Regions from separate parts of the Stenotrophomonas sp. 107298_Sma genome, predicted to be linked through region 2. Evidence: predicted binding sites of a transcription regulator. Region 2 holds the regulator's gene; the other holds the start of a gene.

Region 1 (11,573 bases), 770 kb from region 2:
GATGACCAGGCCCGCGGCGGCGATCACCAGCATGCCGGAGGAGGCAATCTCCTGCGGTTCGCGGAAGCGCCCGACCGCCTCCCACAGGATGTAACCAGCGACTACGAACAGCATCGCGCCGTTGATCATCGCGCCCAGCGCTTCCAGGCGTGCATAGCCGTAGGTGCGACGCGCATCCGGCGGGCGCCGGCTCAGCCTCACCGCAACCAGCGCGATCATCAGCGCCAAAGCGTCGGTGGCCATGTGCGCGGCGTCGGACAGCAGCGCCAGGCTGTTGGTCCAGAACGCACCCACCACTTCGACAACGAGGAAGGTGGAGGTCAGGCCGAGTGCCCACCACAAGGGTTTCTCGTGGCGGATCTCGGACGGCAGGTGATCGTGGTCGTGGCCCATGGCAACAGCTCCTTTGCGATGGGAGGCAGGCTACGCCGGAGGGCGTTGGGAAACTATCACGGTGTTTATAACATTGCAGGCCACCGATACCTTCGCCGGGCATGGCCCGGCGCTACCGGGGCGCGGATTGCTGGGCGATACCATCGTGCACGGCCCGGCGCTACCCCGTAGCGCCAGGCCATGCCTGACGAACGCAGCGGGCCGTTACCCGCGTGTGCTCAGAACCCGAAACGCAGGCTGGCCCAGTAGGCGCGGCCCGGTTCGTTGTAGGTGGCCGCGCCGGCATCGCTGCTGTTGGCCTCGCGGAACAGGCGCTTGTCGGCCAGGTTGTTGACGCCGAAGCCGAAGCTGACCGTCTCGGTCACCTTGTAGCGTGCGCTCACGCCCCAGATGTTGTACGCACCGCGATCCTGCAGTGCGATCGACGGATCGCAGGTGCCGGTGCAACGCGGATCATTGTTGATGTTGGTGGTAGCCGGCTTCTGCTTGCCATAGAACGTGCCGGTCAGCAGCAGCGACAGCTTGTCGGTGGCCTGCCAGTCCAGCATCGTGTTGATCGTGTACTTCGGAATCACCGACAGCGGCTGGCCGGTGCTCTTGTTCTCGTTCTCCACCATGTAGGTGAAGTTGTTGCTCCACTTCAGGCGGTTGCCCTGCTCGCCCAGCAGCGGAATCACCAGGTTGCCTTCCAGCCCCTGCACGATCGCCTTCGGTGCATTCTCCCAGCGGAAGATGCGGCCCTTTGTATCGGCAGTCAGCCCGATCTGGGTGTAGCCGGCCTGGATCTTGTCCTTGTAGTCGTTGTGGAAGTACGTCAAGGACGCCTGCCAGCCGCTCTGCGGTGCCCACTCGATGCCTAGTTCCTTGTTCAGGCTGGTTTCCGCCTTCAGGTCCGCATTGCCGCGCATGTAGCAGCCGGCACCCAGGCTCGGCAGTGCGTTCGGGCAGCCATTGCCACGGGTGTAGTACAGATAGTCCGGATTCGACTGGTACAGGTTCGGCGCCTTGAACGCACGCGCGATGCCGCCCTTCACCACCCAGTCGCCGTTGATACGGAACTGCGCGTTGAAGCTGGGGCTGGTGTTGTTGCCGAACTGGCTGTGATGGTCGAAGCGCAGGCCCGGGGTAACGATCCAGCGCTCGCCCAGATAGATGTTGTCTTCCACGAATACAGCGGTGGTCTGCGCATCGGCCTTGCCGCGCGCACGGTCGGCCGACAGCCCCGGGAAGCCGCCGCCGCTGCTGCTGGACTGGCTCATCGAATACGGGTCGGTCAGACGGCTGTCCAGGTACTCGAAACCCAGCGTCCAGATGTTCTCGGCACCGCCCAGCGTGGTCGGGAAGCTCACTTCGCCGTCCAGCTGGTAATTGCGCAGGCGCGAGGTCGACCAGTCGGTGCCGTTGAAGCTGCCTTCCGGGCCACCGGCCAAGCCTTCATTGATGCGCGAGTTGTTCACCGCTTCCACTGCCGCCGTTACCCGCGAGGTCACGTCTCCCCAGCGGCCGCGATGGGTGATCGCGCCGGTATTGCGGTACATGCGGTTGGTCTCGGCCTGCTGCTCGGCCAAAGCCCCCAGATCGATCGGTGTCGAGGTGCCGGTGGTACTGACGGCGCGGTCGCCGGCATAGATGTTGCCCTGGCGGCTGGTGCCGGCTTCGAACTCGACCACCTGGTTGGCGGTTACGTCCCAGCGCAGCAGCGCGTTGACGTCGCGGTTCTTGACGCCCTCGCGGCCGGCTGGCGGCACTGCGTTGGGGTTGGTGGCGTACTGGCGGTTGAGGTCCAGTGAGTCGGCATCGGTTTTGTTGAGATTGCCGTACAAGCGGAACGACAGGGTGTCGGTCATCGGCCCACTCAGCTGCAGGCCGACGCGCTCGCTGCCGCCTTCGGCGCTGTGCTCGGGCACCAGGCCATACAGGTCGACCGCACCGGTCAGATCGCCGGTCGGGCGCTTGGTGATGATGTTGACCACGCCACCGGAAGCACCGGAGCCATAGCGCGCCGCTGCAGGGCCGCGCAGCACTTCGATGCGCTCGATCATTTCCGCCGGCACCCAGTTGGTATCACCGCGGGTATTGCGCTCACCGCTGCGGCCCATGCGCACAGCATCACGCGCGCCGATGCGCTTGCCGTCGACCAGGATCAGGGTGTTTTCCGGGCCCATGCCACGCAGATCGATCTGGCGGTTGTTGCCGTACTGGCCCGACGCGCTGTTGCCGGTCAGGTTGACACCTGGCATGGTCCGCAACAGTTCGGCGATGTCGTTGGCCGGCGGCCGCTTGGCGATGTCCTCGGCGGTGATGGTCGAGGTGCCCAGCGCCTGCCGTGCGATCTGTGAAGCGGTGACATGCACCGTGTCGATATCGGTGGCGTCGGTTTCAGCGTGGGCGGTCAGCGCGCTGCCGGCCAGCAGGGCGGCAACGGCGAGCGCCAGCGGGCGCGGCGAAGGGACAACGGCTCGGGACATGATCTGGACCTTCTGGCAGGGCAACGGGGCCTCTGGCAAAGGGCTTGAGGCAACGACGAGGGGAGGCGGAGCGCCGCTGCAGGTAGCCACAGCCCGATCCGTGCGCGCATTCTCCCATCAATGCGAGTGATTCTCAAATGCGTTCACGCATTGCCGCAGCCGTGCCGATGTGCTTTGCGCACCGCGCAAGCCTGCATCGCGCTTAAACTGGTCGGCTAGCCCGCCATCAACCGCACGCCGCCACGGCCGATACCCGTGGTTTGCCGTACGCAATCAGAGATCGACGTGGAACCACCCCAGTTGGACGACGCCAGCCAGCCGCTGGCCGAGGCCTGGCAGCAGTGCCTGCTGCAGGCCGGCCCTGCCGCCACCGCGCTGCTGCATGCCGCGGCCGCCGATGCCCCACCGGCCCTGGCCCAACGCTTCTACGAAGTGCTGCTGCAGGACACCCGTGCGCGCCGTTTCCTTTCCCACGACCAGGTCAAGCAGCGCCTGCAGCCGGCCATGCAGCGCTGGCTGGCGCAGCTGCTGACCACCGATGCCAGCGGCATCGCCAACACGGTGGCCTCGCAACGGATCATCGGCGACGTGCACGCCCGCGTCGGCATTCCGGTCGACCTGGTCACCCGTGGCGCACGCGTGCTCAAACATGAACTGTTCGTGCGCCTGCGCGACGATGCGCCGGACAGCGACACTGCGTTCGCCGCCATCGACTGCCTCAGCGCGATCATGGATATCGCCATGGAAGGCATGACCCTGGCCTACACCCATGCCCGCGAACGCTCCACCCGCGCCGATGCTGCGTACCGGCTGTTCTCGCTGGTGCAGAACGTCAGCACCGAGCGCGAGCGCCAGCGCGCGCTGCTGCTGGACTGGGAAAACGCGCTGCTCTACGCCCTGGCCGGCCATGTGCAGGGCAGCGACGGCGCCAGCCTGGCCACTTCCGAATTTGGCCTGTGGTTCACCCACAAGGGCATTCCCAGCTTCGGCGAGAGCAGCGAGACACAGCAGGTCGACCAGCTGATGGCGCGTATCGACGGCTGCCTGCAGCGGGCCGCCGCCGATGATCCTGCGCAGCGGCTTACAGTGCTGCCAGCGATCCGCGAGGACCTGGCCGCAATCCGCACGTTGATGACCCTGCTGTTCGAGCGCATCGGCGAACTCGATGCCGGCAGCGACGCGCTGACCAACCTGCTCAACCGCCGCTTCCTGCCGACCGTGCTGCGCCGGGAAATCGAGCTGGCTACACGCAACCGTACGCCGTTCTCGCTGTTGCTGCTCGACCTGGATCATTTCAAGGCGATCAACGACGGCCACGGCCACGATGCGGGTGACCGCGCACTGCAGCATGTGGCTGGGGTGCTCGGCCAGCTCACCCGTGGCAGCGATTATCTGTTCCGCTACGGTGGCGAGGAATTCGTGGTGGTGCTGGTCGCCGCCAGCGAATCACAGGCGGCAGTGATTGCCGAAAGCCTGCGCCGGCAGATCGCACAATCGCCGGTACCGCTGGCCAACGGCCAGGTATTGAGCCTGACCGCCAGCATCGGTGTCGCCGGCCATGATGGTCATCCGGACTACGAGCGGCTGATGGCCCGTGCCGACGCGGCGATGTACGAGGCCAAACGCAGTGGCCGCAACCGAGTGGTGGTGGCCAGCGATGCACTGCAGGAAGCCCCCGGGCGGCGGGCATTGCAGCGGTAGCGGCAACCCCGGGCGCGCGCGTCGCTACATTGCGGTACGGCGCGGTATCCGCCACGCCGCCCACCACAGCAGCGCCAGCAACGCGATGCCGGCGCCCAGCAGGCATACCGCCGGCCAGCCATGGCGCGCCTGCATCCAGGGCCCGGCCGCTGCACCAGCACCACTGCCCAGCGCATAGAACAGCATGTACAGCGCCACCAGGCGCCCATGCTGTTCGCCCGGCGCGCGCAGCAACAGGGCCTGGTTCGATACATGCAGCGCCTGCCCGCCCAGATCGAGCACGACCACGCCCAGCAACAGCATGCCCACCGAATGCGGCAACCCCAGCAGCGGCCACCACGCGACCAGCATCAGCAGCAGCGCGCCGAGGCTGACCCGATGCGCGAATCCACGGTCCATCCAGTGCCCGACCCGCGCCGCAAGCAGCGCACCGATCACCCCAGCCAGGCCCAGCGCACCGATGGCGGCAGTCGACCAGTGCAGCGGTGGCGCCGACAACGGCAGTGGCGCTGCCGCCCAGAACACATTGAGGCCGGCAAACAGCAACAGTGCCAACGGACCGCGCTCACGCAGCGTCCGGTCATCGCGCAGCATGCCCAGCATCGACCCCATCAAGGCACGCCAGCCCGGCGGCACCACCGGTACCGGCACCGCCGGCAGACGCCGCCACAGCAGCACTGCCAACGCCGCCATCAGCGCCGCCGACAGCAGATAGACCGCGCGCCAGCCAACAGCGGCCGCCACCACGCCGGACACTACACGCGCCAGCAGCAGGCCAATGAACACACCGCCCTGCACCATGCCGACCACGCGCCCGCGCTGCTGAGCCGGTGCCAGCGATGCGGTGTAGGCGATCAACCCCTGGGTCAGCGCGGTGCCCAGCAGGCCGGCCAGAAGCATGCCCGACAACAGCCACACGGCCGTTCGCGCGGCCGCCAACCACAGCAATGCGACCACCAGCGCCATCAACTGCAGGCGTAGCAGGCGCCGGCGATCGCCCCTGTCGGCCAATGGCAGCAGGCCCAGCAAGGCCAGCACGCTGCCCGCCTGGGTCGCTGCCAGTACCGCCCCGGCCAGCGCGGGGTCCAGCGCAAAGGCCTGTGCCAGGCGTTCCAGCAATGGCTGTGCGTAATAGACGTTGGCAACGCTGGCACCTGCGGCAACCGCGAGCAGGACCAGCAGGGGGCGTGGGATGGGTGCTGCAGTCATGATGTAGTTGCAATTTGAAACTTGATGCAGGCTACTGCCATTGGTTTTAAACTGCAACCACATCAGAGAGGTCCACCATGCACGCCGACAGCCCCTGCCCCGTTGCCCGCAGCGCCGATCTGCTCGGTGACCGTTGGGCGCTGCTGGTCATCCGTGATGCCTTCGATGGCGTCACCCGCTTTGGCGATTTCCAGCGCAGCCTCGGTGCGGCCCGTAATATCCTCAGCGACCGCCTGCGCCGGCTGGTCGAAGCAGGCATCCTGCGGCTGCAGCCCGCCTCCGACGGCTCGGCCTATCAGGAATACGTGCTCACCGCCGCTGGCCTGGAACTGTTCCCGCTGCTGGTCGCCCTGCGCCAGTGGGGCGAGCGCCACCGCTTCGGCGCCGGTGAAGCGCACTCCCAGCTGATCGAGTCGAGCACACGGCGACCGCTGCCCTACATGCAGCCACGCGGTCGCGATGGCGAACCGCTGCCAGCCTCTGCCACCCGTGTGCGCAAGCTCAAGGACGGGAGCGGCAGCAGCTGACCCGCCCGTTCGCGCACACCGCCGCCCGGCCACGCCGGTTAGGATCAGGCCTTTCCGCTGCCGGATGCTGCCGATGTCGCGCTATCGCCCTTCCCTGTTGACCGCCCTGCTGCTGCCGGTGCTGGCCTGCGCCGCAGCAACCACGCAGGCACGCGAGGTCGCGGCCCCCGCCGCCCATGTGGACGCCGATGGCCCCTATGTGTTCCGCCAGGGCGAGCAACTGCAAGCCAAGTGGATCTGCGCCGACAAGGTCGAGTCGCGCACACTTGCCATGGGCACTGCAGGCACCGATATCGCAGCGCGCTGTGGCTACGGGCACACCGTGCATGTGGCGGCACCGAACGCGCCTTCGGCCTCCGTGCTTCCGGCTGCGCCGCGCATCGTCGCGCTGTCCGACATCCATGGCCAGTACGGGCTGCTGGTGCGCCTGCTGCGCGCCCACCAGGTCATCGATGCGCAGGACCGTTGGGCACTGGGCAAGGACACGCTGGTGGTCGCCGGCGATGTGTTCGACCGCGGCCCGCAGGTAACCGAGGCGTTCTGGCTGCTGTACGGCCTGCAGCAGCAGGCGGCCGCCGCCGGCGGCGCGGTGCATTTCGTGCTGGGCAACCACGAAACCATGGTGCTGTACGACGACCTCCGCTACGTCAATCCGAAGTACCTGCGCAGCGCGCAGCTGCTCGGCCGCAGCTACCCGCAGCTGTACGGTGCCGATTCGGTGATCGGGCAGTGGCTGCGCACCCGCCCGGTACTGCTGAAGATCGGCGACACTCTGTTCCTGCATGGCGGCATCTCGCCCGAGGCGGTGGAGCTGGCGCTGGAACCGGCTCGCACCAATGCGGCCTACCAGGCGTCGCTGGGCCTGCCCAAGGCCGAAGTGAAGGCCGACCCGGCCACCGCGCCGCTGTATGACGGCAAGACCAGCCCGATCTGGTACCGCGGCTACTTCGATGGCCGCCTCGATACGCAGGGCGTACAGGCGGTGCTGGATCGCCTGCAGCTCAAGCGCATCGTGGTCGGCCACACCTCGATGCCGCACGTCAGCAGTTTCCATGGCGACCGCGTGATCGCCATCGACAGCAGCATCAAGAACGGTGAAAACGGCGAACTGCTGTTCATCGAGAACGGCACGCTCAGCCGGGGCCTGCTGGATGGCTCGCGGGTGCCGCTGGCGCAGGGCGAGCCCGGCCTGCAGGACTGAATGGAAGGACAGCGCGGCGGCGCCTGCAAGCGCCAGCGCGCTCCCCCTTCACCCGGTTTGCGGCTACCCTCGGCAGCCGAGAGGCCCACCGCGATCATCCGGCCGGCCTGACTGCTACTGGAGCCCACGCGCATGCGCGTTCTGATTGCTGAAGACGACCCGGACATCGCCTCCGGCCTGTGCGCCTCGTTGCGCCGGCAGGGCCATGTGGTCGACCACGTCGACAACGGCGCGCACGCCGATGCCGCGCTGGGCTCGACCCAGTACGCGCTGCTGGTGCTGGACCTGGGCCTGCCGCAGCTGGACGGCCGTGACGTGCTGCAGCGCCTGCGCCAGCGCGGTGATGGCCTGGCAGTGCTGGTGGTGACCGCCCGTGACGGCCTGGCCGAACGCGTGCGGGTGCTCGACCTTGGCGCCGATGACTACCTGGTCAAGCCGTTCGCGCTGGACGAATTCGAGGCGCGCGTGCGTGCGCAGCTGCGCCGGGTCACCAGCAATGGCAACCCGGACCTGCGCATCGGCCGCCTGCGGCTGGATCTGGCCGGACACCGCGTGTGGATCGACGAGCAGTCGCTGGAGCTGACCGCACGCGAATTCGGCCTGCTGTCCGCACTGGCGGTGCGTGCCGAACGCATCGTCTCGCGCGCACAGCTGGTCGAAGCGCTGTGCGACTGGGGCCAGGACCTGACCGACAACGGCCTGGACATCGCCCTGCATCGCCTGCGCCGCAAGCTGCAACCCGGCGGCATCGGCATCCGCACCGTACGCGGGCTGGGCTACATGCTGGAAGACGCGCAGGACGACAGCACGCCGTGATCAGTGGCCCGCCCAGCCTGCGCCGGCGCCTGCTCGCCTTCCTGGCGCTGCCGATGCTGGGCCTGTTGATCTTCAACACGGTCCTTGCCTATTACGTTGCGCTGGACTATTCCAATCGCATCCATGACCGCAACCTGATCGACGACACGCATTCGTTCGCACAGATGCTGAGCACCATGCCGGTGACCAGCGACCTGTCTCCGCAGGCGCGCTTCCTGATCGAGTACGACCCCGACGGCCATCGCTACTTCAACGTCGACAGCAGCCGCATGGGTACGCTCAGCGGCAATGCGGACTTCAGCCCGTACGCTCCTTCGCAGGACTGCACCGGTGTGCATCCTGCGCTCTACGACGGTACCCTCAACGGCCAGCAGGTGCGCATGGCCACCGTCTGCACGCAGGCGATGAACGACCCGCAGGACCAGCTGGCGGTGACCGTGGCCGAGAGCATGGCCGACCGCCGACAGCGTGCGCGCGAGATCCTGATGATCATCATCCCGCTGATGACCATGCTGGCGCTGGGTACCGCGGCGCTGGTCTGGTTCGGCGTGACCTATGGCCTGCGCATCCTGACCCCGTTGACCACCCGCCTGGCACAGCGCCGTGGCGAGCTGGCGCCGATCTCCGATGCCGACGTGCCGGAAGAAATCCAACCGCTGATCAGCACCATCGATGGCCTGTTCGCCCGCCAGGCGGAGATGATCACGCTGCAGAACCGCTTCATCGCCGATGCCGCGCATCAGCTGCGCTCGCCCTTGGCCGGCATGGCCCTGCACGTGGACCAGGCGCTGGCACATGGCGACCCGGACACCGTGCGCGAGGCGCTGCAGCACATCCGCCGGCTCAACCAGCGCACCGCGCGGGTCAGCACCCAGCTGCTGGCGCTGAGCCGCGCGCAGACCGTGCCGGAAACCGTCGAAGCGCTGGATCTTGGCACCCTGCTGCCGCAATGGGTGGGCACCCGCGTGCCGGAAGCGATCCGCGATGGCATCGACCTCGGCTACCGCGGCAGCAGCCAGCCGCTGCGTGTGCTCGGCAACGGCGCCCTGCTGCAGGATGCGCTGGACAACCTTATCGACAATGCCCTGCGCTATGCAGGCCGCGGCGCCACCGTCACGGTCGGCGTGCAGGCGCTGGACGACAATGATGTGGAGCTGTACGTGGAGGACAACGGCCCCGGCGTGCCCGAGGACGTGATGCCACGGCTGGGCGAGCGTTTCTTCCGCGCCCCGGGCACCACGTCCAGCGGCACCGGCCTGGGCCTGGCCATCGCCCACGAGGCCGTGGAGCACTTCGGTGGACGACTGGGCTTCCTCAACCGTGCCGGCGGCGGACTGAAGGTCACCATCACGCTGCCGCTGCTGAAGGCCCCCTGACCCGGTCCGGGGCGCTGAAAGGCTGGTGAAAATCGCGCTTGCGATCCTGACCATCCCCACTGCCGCCCCGGAGCCGCCAGGTGACCGAAACGCACGACTTCTTCCTCCCCGGTGGCCCGCAGGGCGTGCTGCTGGTTCACGGCCTGACCGGCACGCCAGCGGAAATGCGCATGCTGGGCAAGGGCCTGAACAATGCCGGTTTCACCGTGCACGGCGTGCAGCTGCCCGGCCATTGCGGCAGCGTCGACGACCTGCTGGCGACCACCTGGGAACAGTGGTACCAGGGCGTGGAAGATGCGGCAGCGACCCTGCGCGGCAAGGTTGACCAGCTGTTCGTCGGCGGCCTGTCGATGGGCGCGGTACTGTCGCTGGCATTAGCTGCGCGCCGCCCGGAATGGGTTTCCGGCGTGGGCGTATACGGCGCCACGTTCCGCTACGATGGTTGGAACATTCCGGCCGTGGCCCGCTTCTCGTTCCTGCTGCCGTGGTTCAAGCGCTTCAACATCGGCCGCGATCGCATGTTCATGGAAGAGCCGCCCTACGGCCTGCGTGACGAGCGCCTGCGCGCGCAGGTCAGCGCAGCCATGCTGTCCGGCGACAGCGCCGCCGCCGGCCTGCCTGGCAACCCCTGGCATGCCCTGGCCGAAATGCGCGCCCTTAGCAACTGGACCCGCCGCCACCTGCACCAGGTCACCGCTCCCTGTCTGGTGATGCACGCCCGCGAGGACGACGTGGCCAGCATGAGCAACGCCGAGCTGGTGATGGCGCGGGTCAGCGGCCCGAAGGAACTGGTGGTGCTGGAAGACAGCTACCACATGATCACCATCGATCGCGAACGGCGCGACGTGATCCGTCGCAGCGCGCGCTTCTTCAGCGAGATCGGTGAACGCAGCGGCGTCCTCAAGGCGGTGGCCTGAAATGGGGTCACTCGCCACGCTGTTGTGGCTGGTCAACGTGGTGCTCGATACCGGTGGCCAGCTTGCGTTCAAGGCCGCCGCCAGCGACCCGAATGAAGCAGAGGGCCTGCAGCGCTGGAAGCACATGCTGAGCCGGCCCTGGTTGTGGTTGGGAATCGCCTGCTATGTACTCGAATTCGTCGCCTGGATCGCGTTCCTGTCACTGGTGCCGTTGTCCAAGGGCGTGCTGCTCGGCTCGATCAACATCGTCGCGCTGATGATCGCCGGCCGCATACTGTTCCGCGAGAAACTGACACCGCTGCGGGTGACCGGCATGCTGCTGGTCACTGCCGGCGTGGCGGTGGTGGGGGCCGGCTCGTGAGGCGCCTGTATGTGATCGGTTTCCCGCTGCTGATGGCCTTCGATACGCTGGCCCAGCTGTGCTTCAAGTACGCCGGCGATGCCGCGCTGCCGGTCGAAGCCAATACCGCCTGGCTGTTGCGCGTGCTGTCGCAGCCTTGGGTGTACGGCGCGATCCTCGGCTACGTGGGCGCGTTCTTCACCTGGATGAGCCTGCTGCGCCACGCGCCGATCGGACCTGCCTTCGCGGCCTCGCACCTGGAGGTGATCAGCGTGCTGCTGCTGTCGGCGTGGCTGTTGAATGAACCACTGACGCTGCATCATCTGCTCGGTGCGGTACTGATCGTGGCCGGCATCGTCTGCCTCGGCCGTGCCGAGGCGGACGACCCGCACAGCCCTGCCGAAGCCACGACGTGAGCGCGTTGCGATGAGCCTGTTCGCGCGCGAACTGCCGCCCACTGCTGGCCTGCCAATGCAGGCCAGCGACTTCCTTCCCGGCGGTGGCGACCTGCGCGAGATCCTGGCCAGCCAACTGGGTACCCCTCCGCTGCAGCTGACCTGCTCCGGTACCCACGCGCTGCTGATCGCGCTGCGTACGCTGCGCAGGCGCGCGCCCAGGCGCGATA
Region 2 (11,573 bases):
GTCGGTGCTGTTGGCAGCGCCGGTTGCGGCGTTCAGGCGCTGGCCCAGCGGATCGATTGCGTGGGTGGTATCGGCCAGGATGATGACCATCACCCGGCGGTTGCGGTTGCGACCCTGCGCGCTGTCGTTTTCTTCGCGCGGGCGGAACTGGCCGTAGCCGACCATCGCCAGTCGCGAGGGCTGCACGCCCTGGTCGGCGAACAGGTGCACCACGCTGGCAGCGCGACCGGCGGACAGTTCCCAGTTGGACGGGAAGGTGGCGGTGGCGATCGGCACGTTGTCGGTATGGCCTTCCACGCGCACGCTGTTGGGTACATCGCGCAGTACGTCGGCCAGGCTGGCCAGGGTCTGCCGCGCGTGCACGTCCAGCGCGGCCGAGCCGGTCGGGAACAGGATGTCGCTGTTGATCTCGACTTCGATCCACAGCTCGGTGCGACGCACGCTGATCATGCCGCGGTCGATCAGCGGCGCCAGCGCGGCGGTCAGACGGTCGGCGATGCTGCTGAGCTGGCGCTCGGCGCGCGCGATCTGTTCCTGGTTGTGCACCGACACGGGCATGCGCATCTGCGAGGCCATCGATGGCAGCAGCGTCGGGTCGTGCGACGGCGCAGGCGCCGAGGGCCCGATCTTGGTGCCGGACTTGATCACTGAGGGACTGTCCCAGCCGCCGCCCTGCACCTGCTTGTTGCCGACCTGCACCGGATTGATGGTGCGCGGCGCGCCACCGAAGGCATCGGTGAGCGCGTCGGCCATGATCCGGTACTTGCCCTCGTTGACCGAGGAGATCGCGTACATGACCACGAAGAAGGCGAGCAGCAGCGTCATCAGGTCGGCATAGGGGATTGCCCATGCTTCATGGGCGGCGTGCTCTTCGTGGTGCTTGCGGCGGGCCATGTCAGTGCAGGAAGCCGGAGAGGTTGGTTTCGATGTTGCGCGGGTTCTCGCCCTGGGCGATCGAAATCAGGCCTTCGATGACCATTTCGCGATCACGGGTGTTGTGCGAGATCACACTCTTGAGCTTGGCGGCGATCGGCAGGAACAGCAGGTTGGCCGAGGCGATGCCGTAGATGGTGGCGGTGAACGCGGCGGCGATGCCATGGCCGAGCTTGCTCGGGTCGGCGAGATTCTTCATCACCGCGATCAGGCCGAGCACGGCGCCGATGATGCCCAGCGTGGGCGCATAGATGCCCATCGCCTCGAAGACCTTGGCGCCGGCCTGGTCCTGGTGCTCCTGGCTTCCCAGTTCGATTTCCAGCATGTGCCGGATTGATTCGGGCTCGACGCCGTCCACCAGCAGCTGCAGTCCCTTGCGCAGGAACGGGTCCTGCTGTGCTTCCACCTGTGCTTCCAGGCCAAGCAGGCCCTGGCGGCGTGCGATGTTGCTCCATTCGACAATCTGCTGGATCAGTTCGCGGCGGTCGCTGTGCGGCGGTCGCACGACCCAGCGCACGATCTTGAAGGCGTGCTTGAACACGGCCGGCGAGGTGTGCAGCAGGATCGCGGCGACGGTACCGACGATGACGATCACGAACGCGGCAGGCGACCACAGCGACGCCAGGCCGGCGCCCTTGAGGATGCTGCCGCCGACCAGCGAGGCCAGGGCGAGAAAGAGTCCAATGAGGCTGAGTCTATCCATGGGTCCGGTATCGGCTTGTGTGAATGGGACTTGAGACACCGGGAGGTCGTGTACAGACGGTAGTCACAGTTTTCGGGTCGCCGGGCATGGCCCGGCGGGCTTCAGCGCAGTCCGTCCACGTCCAGGATCAGGGCCATGCGACCATCGCCGATCAAGGTTGCACCCGCATAACCAGCCAGGCCACGCAGCGCCTTGGGCAAGGGTTTGATGACCACTTCCTCGCGCCCTCGCACCTGGTCCACGACCAGGCCGAACCGGGCTTCACCGGCCTGCAGCACGACGATGGTCAGCAGCGGCGAGGCGGCCGGCGTCACATCCAGCCACTGGCGAAGATCGACCAGCGCCAGGGTATGCGAGCGGCGGTCGAGCACGGCACGTCCATCGAACCAGCCCAGCGAGGTGCGCGGGGCGTGCAGCACTTCCATCACGCGTGCCAGCGGCAAGGCGTAGACGTCCTCGCCGGCCTGCACCAGCAGGGTCGGCAGGATCGCCAGGGTCAGCGGCACGCGGATCAGGAAGCGACTGCCGCGGCCCAGTTCCGACTGGATCTGGATCTGGCCGCTCAGTTCGCGGATGCGCGACTGCACCACGTCCATGCCGACACCACGGCCGGAGATATCCGTGACCTGCTGCTTGGTCGAGAAGCCGGGCAGGAACACCAGGTGCAGGCATTCCTCGCTGCTCAGGCGGGCAGCGGCTTCCGGATCGATCAGGCCCTTCTCGCGTGCCTTCGCGCGCAGCTTTTCCGGATCGATGCCGGCGCCATCGTCCTGTACTTCGATGCTGACGTAGTCGCCTTCCTGCTGGGCCGACAGGCGCACGTGGCCCATCCGAGGCTTGCCCTGGGCTTCACGCAGCTCGGGCGTTTCCACGCCATGGTCGATGGCGTTGCGGACCAGATGCACCAGCGGGTCGGCCAGGGCTTCGACCAGGTTGCGGTCGAGCTCGGTCTCGGCGCCGATCAGCTCAAGGTCCACTTCCTTCTTCAGCGAGCGGGCAACGTCGCGGGCGACCTTGGGGAAGCGCGAGAACACCTTGCCCACCGGCTGCATGCGGGTACGCATCACCGCCGACTGCAGGCGTGCGGTGGCGATGTCCAGCGTGGATACCGCACGGTCCAGCTCCTCGTCGCGCAGGCGCGCACGCAGGGTCTTCAAGCGATTGCGTGACAGCACCAGTTCGCCGATCAGGTTGACGATCGCATCCAGGCGCTTGGTATCCACGCGCACGGTGTGCTCGGCTTCGGCCAGTGGCTTAGCGGGCGGCTTGGCCGCCGGTGCGGGTGCGGGTGCGGCTGGGCGTGGCGCGGGCGGTGCCGCCGGCACCGCGGCGACCGGTTTGGTGCCGGGTGCGGCGCCACCGTGCAGCTGGTCGAGCAGGGCTTCGAACTCGTCTTCGCTGATCAGGCCGTCGTCGGCCTTCTTCGCCGGTGCGACCGCGGTCGGGGCATTGCCGCCGTGCAGCTGGTCGAGCAGGGCCTCGAACTCATCGTCGGTGATCAGGTCACTGCCACCGGTGGCGGGCGCAGCGGCGGCCGCCGGGGCGGTGGCGCCACCGTGTACATCGAACTGCGCGATCAGCTCGGGGGGCGCGTAGCCCGGTTCGGTACCCGAGGACACTGCATCCAGCATCGACTGCAGGTAATCCAGCGATTGCTGGGCGGCATCGAAATGGTGGGCCTGCAGCACCGCCTGGCCGGCGCGCGCGGCGCCGAGGGCTTCTTCGGCGGCGTGGCACAGTTCAACCATGGCCGTCACGCCAAGGAAGCCGGCGCCACCCTTCAGCGTGTGGTAGCCGCGGAACACCGCATTGAGCTGGTCGCCGTCCTGGGGTGCCTGCTCCAGCGACACCAGCTGTTCGCCCAGGCGATCCAGGATTTCCTGCGCCTCGATGATGAAATCGGCAGTGATGTCGTCGGATACCGCGCTCATGCTTACAGCCCCAGATCCGACAACAGGTCGTCGGCGTCGTTCTGCGAGACCGCGTGGCGGTCCAGCCCCTTCAGTGCCGGCCCGGCCAGTTCCGGGTCGGAGCGATGCTGTTCCGGCGGCAGGCCGAGTGCGCCGAAGCCTTCGTGCACGCGGCGCACGATGCCGACCACGCGACGGATGATCTGCCCGGTCAGGTCCTGGTAGCTCTGGGTCAGAGCGATCTCGGTCAGGTTATGGCGGATGCGCTCGAGCTGCGCGTCCTGGCCAGGCTGCAGGCCTTCGGCGCGCAGCTGTTCGGTCAGGCTGCGGCATTCCTCGGCCAGGTCCAGGGTGCGGTGGGTGGCCTGTTCGGTCATCGCCACCACGTGGTCCAGGCGCGCGCAGGCGTCGTCCAGTTCGCCGGCTTCGTCAGGCACGGTCGGCAGCTCACCCAGCGCCTGTCCCAGCTCGCGGGCCAGCCGCGAAAGGCCGCTCATCATCGGCTGCGTGCGCAGTGCGACCAGCCCGTCGATGCGCTGCCGCCACGCGGCTTCGTCACCGGACTCGAGTGCGTCCAGGGCTTCCTGAAGGCGCAGGGCGAGGGCGTTCCTGTCGACCGTGGTATCCATCAGGCGCTGGCCGCCAGGCGTTCGAAGATCTTGCCGAGCTTCTCTTCCAGGGTCTGCGCGGTGAACGGCTTGATGATGTAGCCGTTCACGCCGCTCTGGGCGGCTTCGATGATCTGCTCGCGCTTGGCTTCGGCCGTCACCATCAGCACCGGCAGTGTCTTCAGCTTGGCATCGGCGCGGATCGCCTTGAGCAGTTCGATGCCGGTCATCACCGGCATGTTCCAGTCGGTGACCACGAAATCGAACGGCTGGCTCTGCAGCAGCGACAGCGCGGCATGCCCGTCCTCGGCTTCGGCGGTATTGGTGAAGCCCAGATCGCCCAGCAGGTTCTTGACGATCCGACGCATGGTCGAGAAGTCGTCGACGATCAGGATGCGCATGTTCTTGTTCAAAGCAGAGTTCCTTTGTTGTTCAGTCCGGGCGGCCGGGGGCAGCCGCCTCGGGCATGTTCATTCTTCGAGGCCGGCGTCCGCCGCCTCGAAAATCTTCAGTCGACCACGCAGGCGCAGCACTGCCTGGCCGTGGATCTGGCAGACCCGCGATTCACTTACGCCAAGCACCGCGCCGATCTCCTTCAGGTTCAGCTCCTGCTCGTAGTAGAGCGACAGCACCAGCTGCTCGCGCTCGGGCAGGTGGCCGATCGCCTTGCCCAGCTCGCGGCCGAACTCGCCGCGTTCCAGTACCTGCTGCGGGGTCGGGCCGCCCTGGGTGACGGTGTCCAGCTCGCCCTGGTCTTCGATGCGCGACTCCAGGCTCAGCACCTGGCCACGTGCGGCGTCTTCCATCAACCGCAGGTATTCGGGCAGCGGCATTTCCATCGCCGCGGCCACTTCGGTGGCGCTGGCGGCGCGGCCGCTGCTCTGCTCCAGGCGGCGGATGGTGGCGGCGGCATCACGAGCGCGGCGGTGCACTGAGCGGGGCACCCAGTCGCCACGGCGGATCTCGTCGATCATCGAGCCGCGGATGCGGATCGACGCATAGGTCTCGAACGAGGCGCCCTGGTCGGCGTCGTAGCTGCGCGAGGCTTCGATCAGGCCCATCATGCCGGCCTGGATCAGGTCGTCGACCTCGACGCTGGCTGGCAGGCGCGCGGCCAGGTGGTGGGCGATGCGCCGCACCAAGTCCGAATGCTGGGCGATGACTTCGTTCGCCGCCGAGCGCTGCACTTCCCTGTACTGGGCTGCGCCTTTCATGCCGTCACCCCACGCTGCTTGAGGATGCGTTCGAGGAAGAATTCGACGCCGCCACGCGGTTCGGTCGGCGCCTGCCAGCGCGCGGTACGGCGCGCGATCTCGGTGATCGCCAGCGCGGCCGGGCTGGACGGATAGGCCTTCACCACTGGCTGCTGGCGCTGCACCGACAGGCGCAGCCAATCGTCCTGCGGAACGCAGCCGAGGTAGTTCAGCGAGACATCGGCGAGGAACTTCTCGCAGACACGGGTCAGCTTTTCGTACAGCACGCGGCCCTCGTTGGGGTCGCGCACCATGTTGGCCACCACCTGGACGCGGTCCACGCCACGCTCGCGCGACAGCACCTTGATCAGTGCGTAGGCGTCGGTGATCGAGGCCGGCTCGTCACAGACCACCACCACGGTGTCCTGTGCGGCCTGGCAGAAGGTCAGTACGCCATCGTTGATGCCGGCGGCGGTGTCCACCACCATGATGTCCAGCTCGCGTTCCAGCTCGGAGAACACGTTGACCAGGCCGACGTGCTCGGCCGGGGCCAGCTCGGCCATGTGGCGGCGGCCGGACGCGGCCGGGACCACCAGCACGCCGTTCGGGCCTTCGACGATGACGTCATCCAGCGAGCAGCGGCCGGCGACCAAGTCGGCCAGGGTAAAGGTGGGGTTCAGTCCCAGGATCACGTCGATGTTGGCCAGGCCGAGGTCGGCGTCCAGCAGCAGCGTGCGCTTGCCCATGCCGGCCAGCGCCACGGCCAGGTTGGCGGACACATTCGTCTTGCCCACGCCGCCCTTGCCGCCAGTGACCGCAATGGTGCGCACAGGGCCGAGCGGCTCGCTGCGGGTGGCCGACAGCGGGAAGGTCTTGGTCAGCTTGGCGTACTCACGCGACGGCATGGTTCAACTCCGGGTTGCAGGGCATATCGGCCGCGCGGCGCAAATCTTCAAGGCGAAGTACGAGATTGGCTGCACTGGCCCGGTGCAGGTCCTCCGGAACGTCCTGGCCGTCGGTCACCCAGGTGATCGGCAGGGCGTGGTCCACGGCCACCGACAGGGCGTTGCCGAAGCGGCCGGTTTCGTCCAGCTTGCTCAGCACCAGGCCCTGCAGGTTGGCCGCGCCGAAGCGGCGGACCACCTCGTCCATGTCGCCGAAGCTGGTGTTGGCCGGCAGCACCAGCAGGGTGCGTACCTGGCGGGCGGCACGCAGCCACTGCAGCTGGGCGGCCAGGGCGCGGTCGCGCGGGCCCAGGCCGGCGGTGTCGATCAGTACCAGCTTGTAGTCCTTCAAGCGTTCCAGCAGCTGGTCCAGGTCGGTGCCGCTGTTGGCCTCGTGCACCGCGATGCCGAGCTGGCGGCCGTAGCCGTACAGCTGCTCACGCGCACCGATGCGGGTGGTGTCGGTGGTGACCAGGGCCACGTCACGCGGGGCGTGCTTCTCGGCGAAGCGCGAGGCCAGCTTGGCGATGGTGGTGGTCTTGCCGGCGCCGGTCGGGCCGACGAGAGCGATCACGCCGCCTTCCTCCAGCGGGTCGACCGGGGCGATCGGCAGCTTGCGCGAGATCAGCCCGAGCATCAGGCCGCGGCCGCGGTGCGCATCGGTCTCCAGCGGGATCTGCATGGCCACGTCGCGGGCCAGGCCGGCGTCGAAGCCGTACTCGTCCATCAGGTCCAGTGCAGTGGCGCGCACCGGGCAGCCACGCAGGCGCTCGTCGGTGAAGCGGTTCATCTCGCGCTCGATCACCTGGCGCATGCCGGCCACTTCCTGGCGCAGCTGTCGGATCTCGGCATCGTCCTGGGCGACCACGGTCAGCACCGGGGCTGGTGCAAGGGTCGGTTCCGGGGCGGTGTCGATGGTTGCGTCCGCCATCGACGGTTCGTCGGCGAAGGTCTGCGACTGCGCGTCGGCCACAACGCTGGCCGGCAGCGGCAGCGGCAGCGGCGGCGGCTGCACCGCCACGGCCGGGGCCGGGCTTTGCTGATGCTCGGCATGCGGCGGATCGATCTGGAAGCGCGCACGGTTGGCCGGGATGATCACGGCGGGTGCAGCGACAGCGCCGGCGACGGCGTCTGCGAACGGGCCGAAGGCCTGTTCCGCACGCGCCGGTTCGTTGACGGCAGCACGCGCCAGGGTGGCGGCGAAGCCGGTGCTGCCGCGGGTCGGCACGATCTCGTCGGCGCTGTCCAGGGTCCGGCCGGTGGCACCAACGGCGGCGCGGGCCAGCGCGGCAACGGCCGAGGTGGTCGCAGCCACCGGTTCCGGTGCCGGGGTGGCACTGCGGCGACGGGTCACTGCAGCGATCACCGCGTCGGCGGCATTGCGCGGCTTTGGTGCCGGCGGCGGGGCGATGTCACGACGCGAGGCTTCCAGTGCACGCTGCACGGCGCTCTCGTCGTAGTTGGCGGCGGCAACGATCTCGATGCCTTCCTCGATCCGGCGGTTGGACAGGATCACGGCGTCAGGACCATGTTCCTTGCGCACCAGGTTCATGGCCGAGCGCATGTCGGCGGCAACGAATCGTTTGATTTTCATGCTGTGGTCACGGGACGAAGACGGCGGGGTGGCGGTCGGAGAACTCGGGTGGTCGGTGGTCTGCACGGTGCGGGTTCCCCTTGGTATCTGTCTGTTGCGTTGGTTCGAAAGTGGTGTCTGTTTTCTGGCGCATCGGAGGGCGGCGTCAGCTGATCGTTCCGACCAGCTTCAGGCGCTTGTCCTCCGGCACCTCGCTGTAGGCCAGGACCGACAGCGACGGAACGCTGTGGCGGACCAGGCGGGCCAGCGCGGCGCGCACCGGGCCGGGTACCAGCACGACCGCGGGCTCGTTGCGGGCTTCCTGCTTGCTGACACATTCGGCCAGGCTCTGGTGCAGTCGCTCAGCGAGTCCGGGTTCCAGCGCGGCGCCGTTGCCCTGCGTGGACTCCTGCAAGACACGTTCCAATTGTGGGTTGAGCGTGAACACCGGCAGCTCGGCCGACATTCCGGCGATCTCCTGCACGATGAAGCGGCCCAGTGCGGTGCGCACGGCGGCAGTCAGCACGGCCGGGTCCTGGCTGCTGGGCGCGTGTTCGACCAGCGCTTCGGCGATCTTGCGCAGCTGGCGGATCGGAATGCGCTCGACCAGCAGGTTCTGCAGCACCCGTACCACCGCCGACAGCGGCAGTGCCTTCGGCGTCAGATCTTCGACGAGCTTGGGCGCACTCTTGGCCAGGTTGGCCAGCAGGTGCTGCACTTCTTCGTGGCCGAGCAGTTCCGGCGCGTGTTCGCGGATCAGGTGCGAGAGGTGGGTAGCGACCACGGTGGCCGGATCGACCACGGTGTAGCCGAGCGTCTCGGCCTGGGCGCGCTGGTGCGGCTGGATCCAGGTCGCGTCCAGGCCGAAGGCGGGGTCCTTGCCGGCGATACCTTCCAGCGCACCGAGCGCGCTGCCCGGGTCCAGTGCCAGCTCGCGGTCCGGATGGATCTCGGCGGTGGCCACCGGCACGCCGTGCACCAGCACGCGGTAGCCATTGGCCGGCAGTTCCAGGTTGTCGCGGATGTGCACCGACGGAATCAGGAAGCCGACATCCTGGGTCAGCTTGCGGCGCACGCCCTTGATCCGCGCCATCAGTTCGCCGCCCTGGTTGCTGTCCACCAGCGGGATCAGGCGGTAGCCGACCTCCAGGCCCAGCGGATCGACCGGGCGCAGCTCGTCCCAGCTCAGTTCGGCGGTGGGCGCGGGTGCGGCCGGACGGCCCAGCGCAGTGAGTGCGGCGGCGTCACTGTTGCCGGCGGAGGCATCGGTAGCCGGCAGCTTGCTCTTGCGGTACAGCTTCCAGGCGATGAAACCCAGGATCGCGGCCAGCGTCAGGAAAGCGACGTTGGGCATGCCCGGCACCAGGCCGACCACACCGAGGATGCCGGCGGTGATCGCAAGCGCGCGGTACTGGCCGAACACCTGGCCGCTCATCGCCTGGGCCATGTCCTGCGAGCGCGAAGCACGGGTGACCAGCATCGCCACCGCACTGGAGACCAGCAGGGCCGGCAGCTGCGCCACCAGGCCGTCGCCGATTGACAGCAGGGTATAGGTGGCAGCGGCATCGCCGAAAGGCATGCCATGCTGCAGCACGCCCACGGCCAGGCCGCCCAGCATGTTGATGAACAGGATCAGGATGCCGGCGATGGCATCACCACGGATGAACTTGCTGGCACCGTCCATCGCACCGTAGAAGTCGGCTTCCTCGCGCACTTCCTCGCGGCGCAGCTTGGCTTCTTCACGCGTCAGCAAACCGGCGTTGAGGTCGGCGTCGATCGCCATCTGCTTGCCGGGCATGGCGTCGAGGATGAAGCGCGCGGTAACTTCCGAGACGCGGCCGGCACCCTTGGTGATGACCACGAAGTTGATGATGGTCAGGATCGCGAACACCACGATGCCGACTGCGTAGTTGCCACCGATCACGAACTCGCCGAAGGCGGCAATGACCTTGCCGGCCGCGTCGTGGCCGTTCTGGCCGTTGAGCAGGATCACGCGGGTGGAGGCCACGTTCAGGGCCAGCCGCAGCATGGTGGTGACCAGCAGCACGATCGGGAAGATGGTGAAGTCCAGCGGGCGCTTCACATAGACCACCGCCAGCAGCACCATCAGCGAGATGGCGATGTTGAAGGTGAACAGCGCATCGAGCACCGGTGCGGCCAGCGGCACCACGACCATGGCCAGCAGTGCCAGCACGATCAGTGGCGCGCCAAGGCCCTGGCGGATCATCTCCAGGGCGCGGCGGGTGTTGAAGCCGGGGGAGGGCTGGGCGCTCACGGGCGGCCTCCCTTGCCGAATTCATCCACCTGGATGTGCGGGCTGTCCGGCATCGGGCCAGTGCGCCAGGCGCGCAGCTGGTAGACGTAGGACAGGACCTGGGCCACGGCCGAATACAGTCTCACGGGGATTTCCTTTCCGAGTTGGCCTTCCCGATACAAGGCGCGTGCCAAAGGCGGCGCCGAGACGATGGCGACCTTGTTGCCATCGGCCACTTCACGGATGCGCAGGGCGGTCTCGTCCACGCCCAGGGCGACCACTTTGGGGGCGTTCATGGCGCCGCCCTCGTACTTCAGGGCCACCGCATAGTGGGTGGGGTTGACCACCACCACGTCAGCAGTGGGGACCGCCTCCATCATCCGGCGGTTGGCCATCTGCTGCTGCAGCTGGCGGATGCGGCCCTTCACCTCCGGGCTGCCCTCGATTTCCTTCATTTCGCGGCGCAGCTCTTCGCGGGTCATCTTCAGCTTGCGCATCCAGTTCCAGCGCTGGTACGGGGCGTCGATGGCCGCCAGCACCAGCATGGCGCCGGCGGTAGCCAGCAGCAGGCGCAGGGTGAAGCCGAGGCCGTCGGTGATGGCGGTCTCCAGCGGGTGGTGGATCAGACCGCGCAGGGTGTCGAAGCCGGTCCATACCACCAGCCCAGCGGCGACCCCGACAAAAGCCACGCGCAACAGCGACTTGGTGAACTCGGCGATGGCCTCCGGGCCGTACAGGCGCTTGAGCCCGCTCATCGGGTTCATGCGGTTGATGTCCGGCAGCATCGCCTTCTGCGACCAGCGCAGGCCACCCATCACCAGTGGCGCGACGAAGCTGGCCAGCAGGCAGACCAGCACCAGTGGCGCGATCACCAGCATGAACTGCAGCAGCAGGTCGCCGAAGTGGCCGAACAGTTCCTTCGGGTTCTGCCGCAGGCTCTGTTCGGGGCTGAGCGCATGCTTCATCCAGGCGCTGGCGCCACGGCCGATCGAGCCGCTCATCGCCATCACCGCCAGTACGCCGGCGCCGAACACGGCGGCGGTGCCGAGTTCGCGCGAGCGCGGCAGGTTACCCTGTTCACGGGCATCGCGCAGGCGTTTTTCGGTGGGTTGTTCGGTCTTTTCGCCGGCGGATTCGTCTTCGGACATCACGGGCACTGCGGCAGGAGATGCCGGGGTGCGTGCAAGAACCATGCCGTGACGGGTTCATGCGCCAACCAAGGTTGGCACCTACCAGAGCAGGCACCGGCAGCGCCGGGTCATGCCCGGGGGGGAGCCGGGCGCGGGCTCGGCTACAGGGGCGCGTTGCCGCTGGGCGGCGGGCTCTGTGCCAGTTCCACACGAGGCCGGGGCAGGTCGTGCAGTTGCATGAAGCGGGCGGCATCGACCGGGCGACCGAGCAGGTAGCCCTGCAGGTAATCGCAGCCCAGCCGTTCCAGGTAGGCGCGCTGGGCGG

The links. Region 2 encodes FliA, which starts transcription of late flagellar genes. Its sites were predicted from a motif close to TAAAGTTTNNCNNNCNNNGGCCGATAA; they were not measured.
Region 1: the regulator FliA is predicted to act here: its motif matches at 3,088-3,114, upstream of ACZK2G_RS06605 (GGDEF domain-containing protein).

What each region holds. Positions count from the first base shown of each region.
Region 1 is NZ_CM151094.1:1,395,150-1,406,722, reverse strand. It holds gene ACZK2G_RS06615 (cation diffusion facilitator family transporter) at 1-393, opposite strand, end outside; gene ACZK2G_RS06610 (TonB-dependent siderophore receptor) at 612-2,861, opposite strand; gene ACZK2G_RS06605 (GGDEF domain-containing protein) at 3,147-4,562, shown strand; gene ACZK2G_RS06600 (MFS transporter) at 4,587-5,771, opposite strand; gene ACZK2G_RS06595 (winged helix-turn-helix transcriptional regulator) at 5,849-6,298, shown strand; gene ACZK2G_RS06590 (metallophosphoesterase) at 6,372-7,499, shown strand; gene ACZK2G_RS06585 (response regulator) at 7,632-8,315, shown strand; gene ACZK2G_RS06580 (sensor histidine kinase) at 8,312-9,691, shown strand; gene ACZK2G_RS06575 (alpha/beta hydrolase) at 9,772-10,608, shown strand; gene ACZK2G_RS06570 (EamA family transporter) at 10,610-10,969, shown strand; gene ACZK2G_RS06565 (DMT family transporter) at 10,966-11,364, shown strand; gene ACZK2G_RS06560 (DegT/DnrJ/EryC1/StrS family aminotransferase) at 11,375-11,573, shown strand, end outside.
Region 2 is NZ_CM151094.1:2,167,240-2,178,812, forward strand. It holds gene motD (flagellar motor protein MotD) at 1-894, opposite strand, end outside; gene ACZK2G_RS10100 (flagellar motor protein) at 896-1,636, opposite strand; gene ACZK2G_RS10105 (chemotaxis protein CheA) at 1,738-3,567, opposite strand; gene ACZK2G_RS10110 (protein phosphatase CheZ) at 3,570-4,175, opposite strand; gene cheY (chemotaxis response regulator CheY) at 4,175-4,567, opposite strand; gene ACZK2G_RS10120 (RNA polymerase sigma factor FliA) at 4,625-5,368, opposite strand; gene ACZK2G_RS10125 (MinD/ParA family ATP-binding protein) at 5,365-6,252, opposite strand; gene flhF (flagellar biosynthesis GTPase FlhF) at 6,239-7,885, opposite strand; gene flhA (flagellar biosynthesis protein FlhA) at 8,031-10,091, opposite strand; gene flhB (flagellar biosynthesis protein FlhB) at 10,136-11,266, opposite strand; gene ACZK2G_RS10145 (putative bifunctional diguanylate cyclase/phosphodiesterase) at 11,410-11,573, opposite strand, start outside.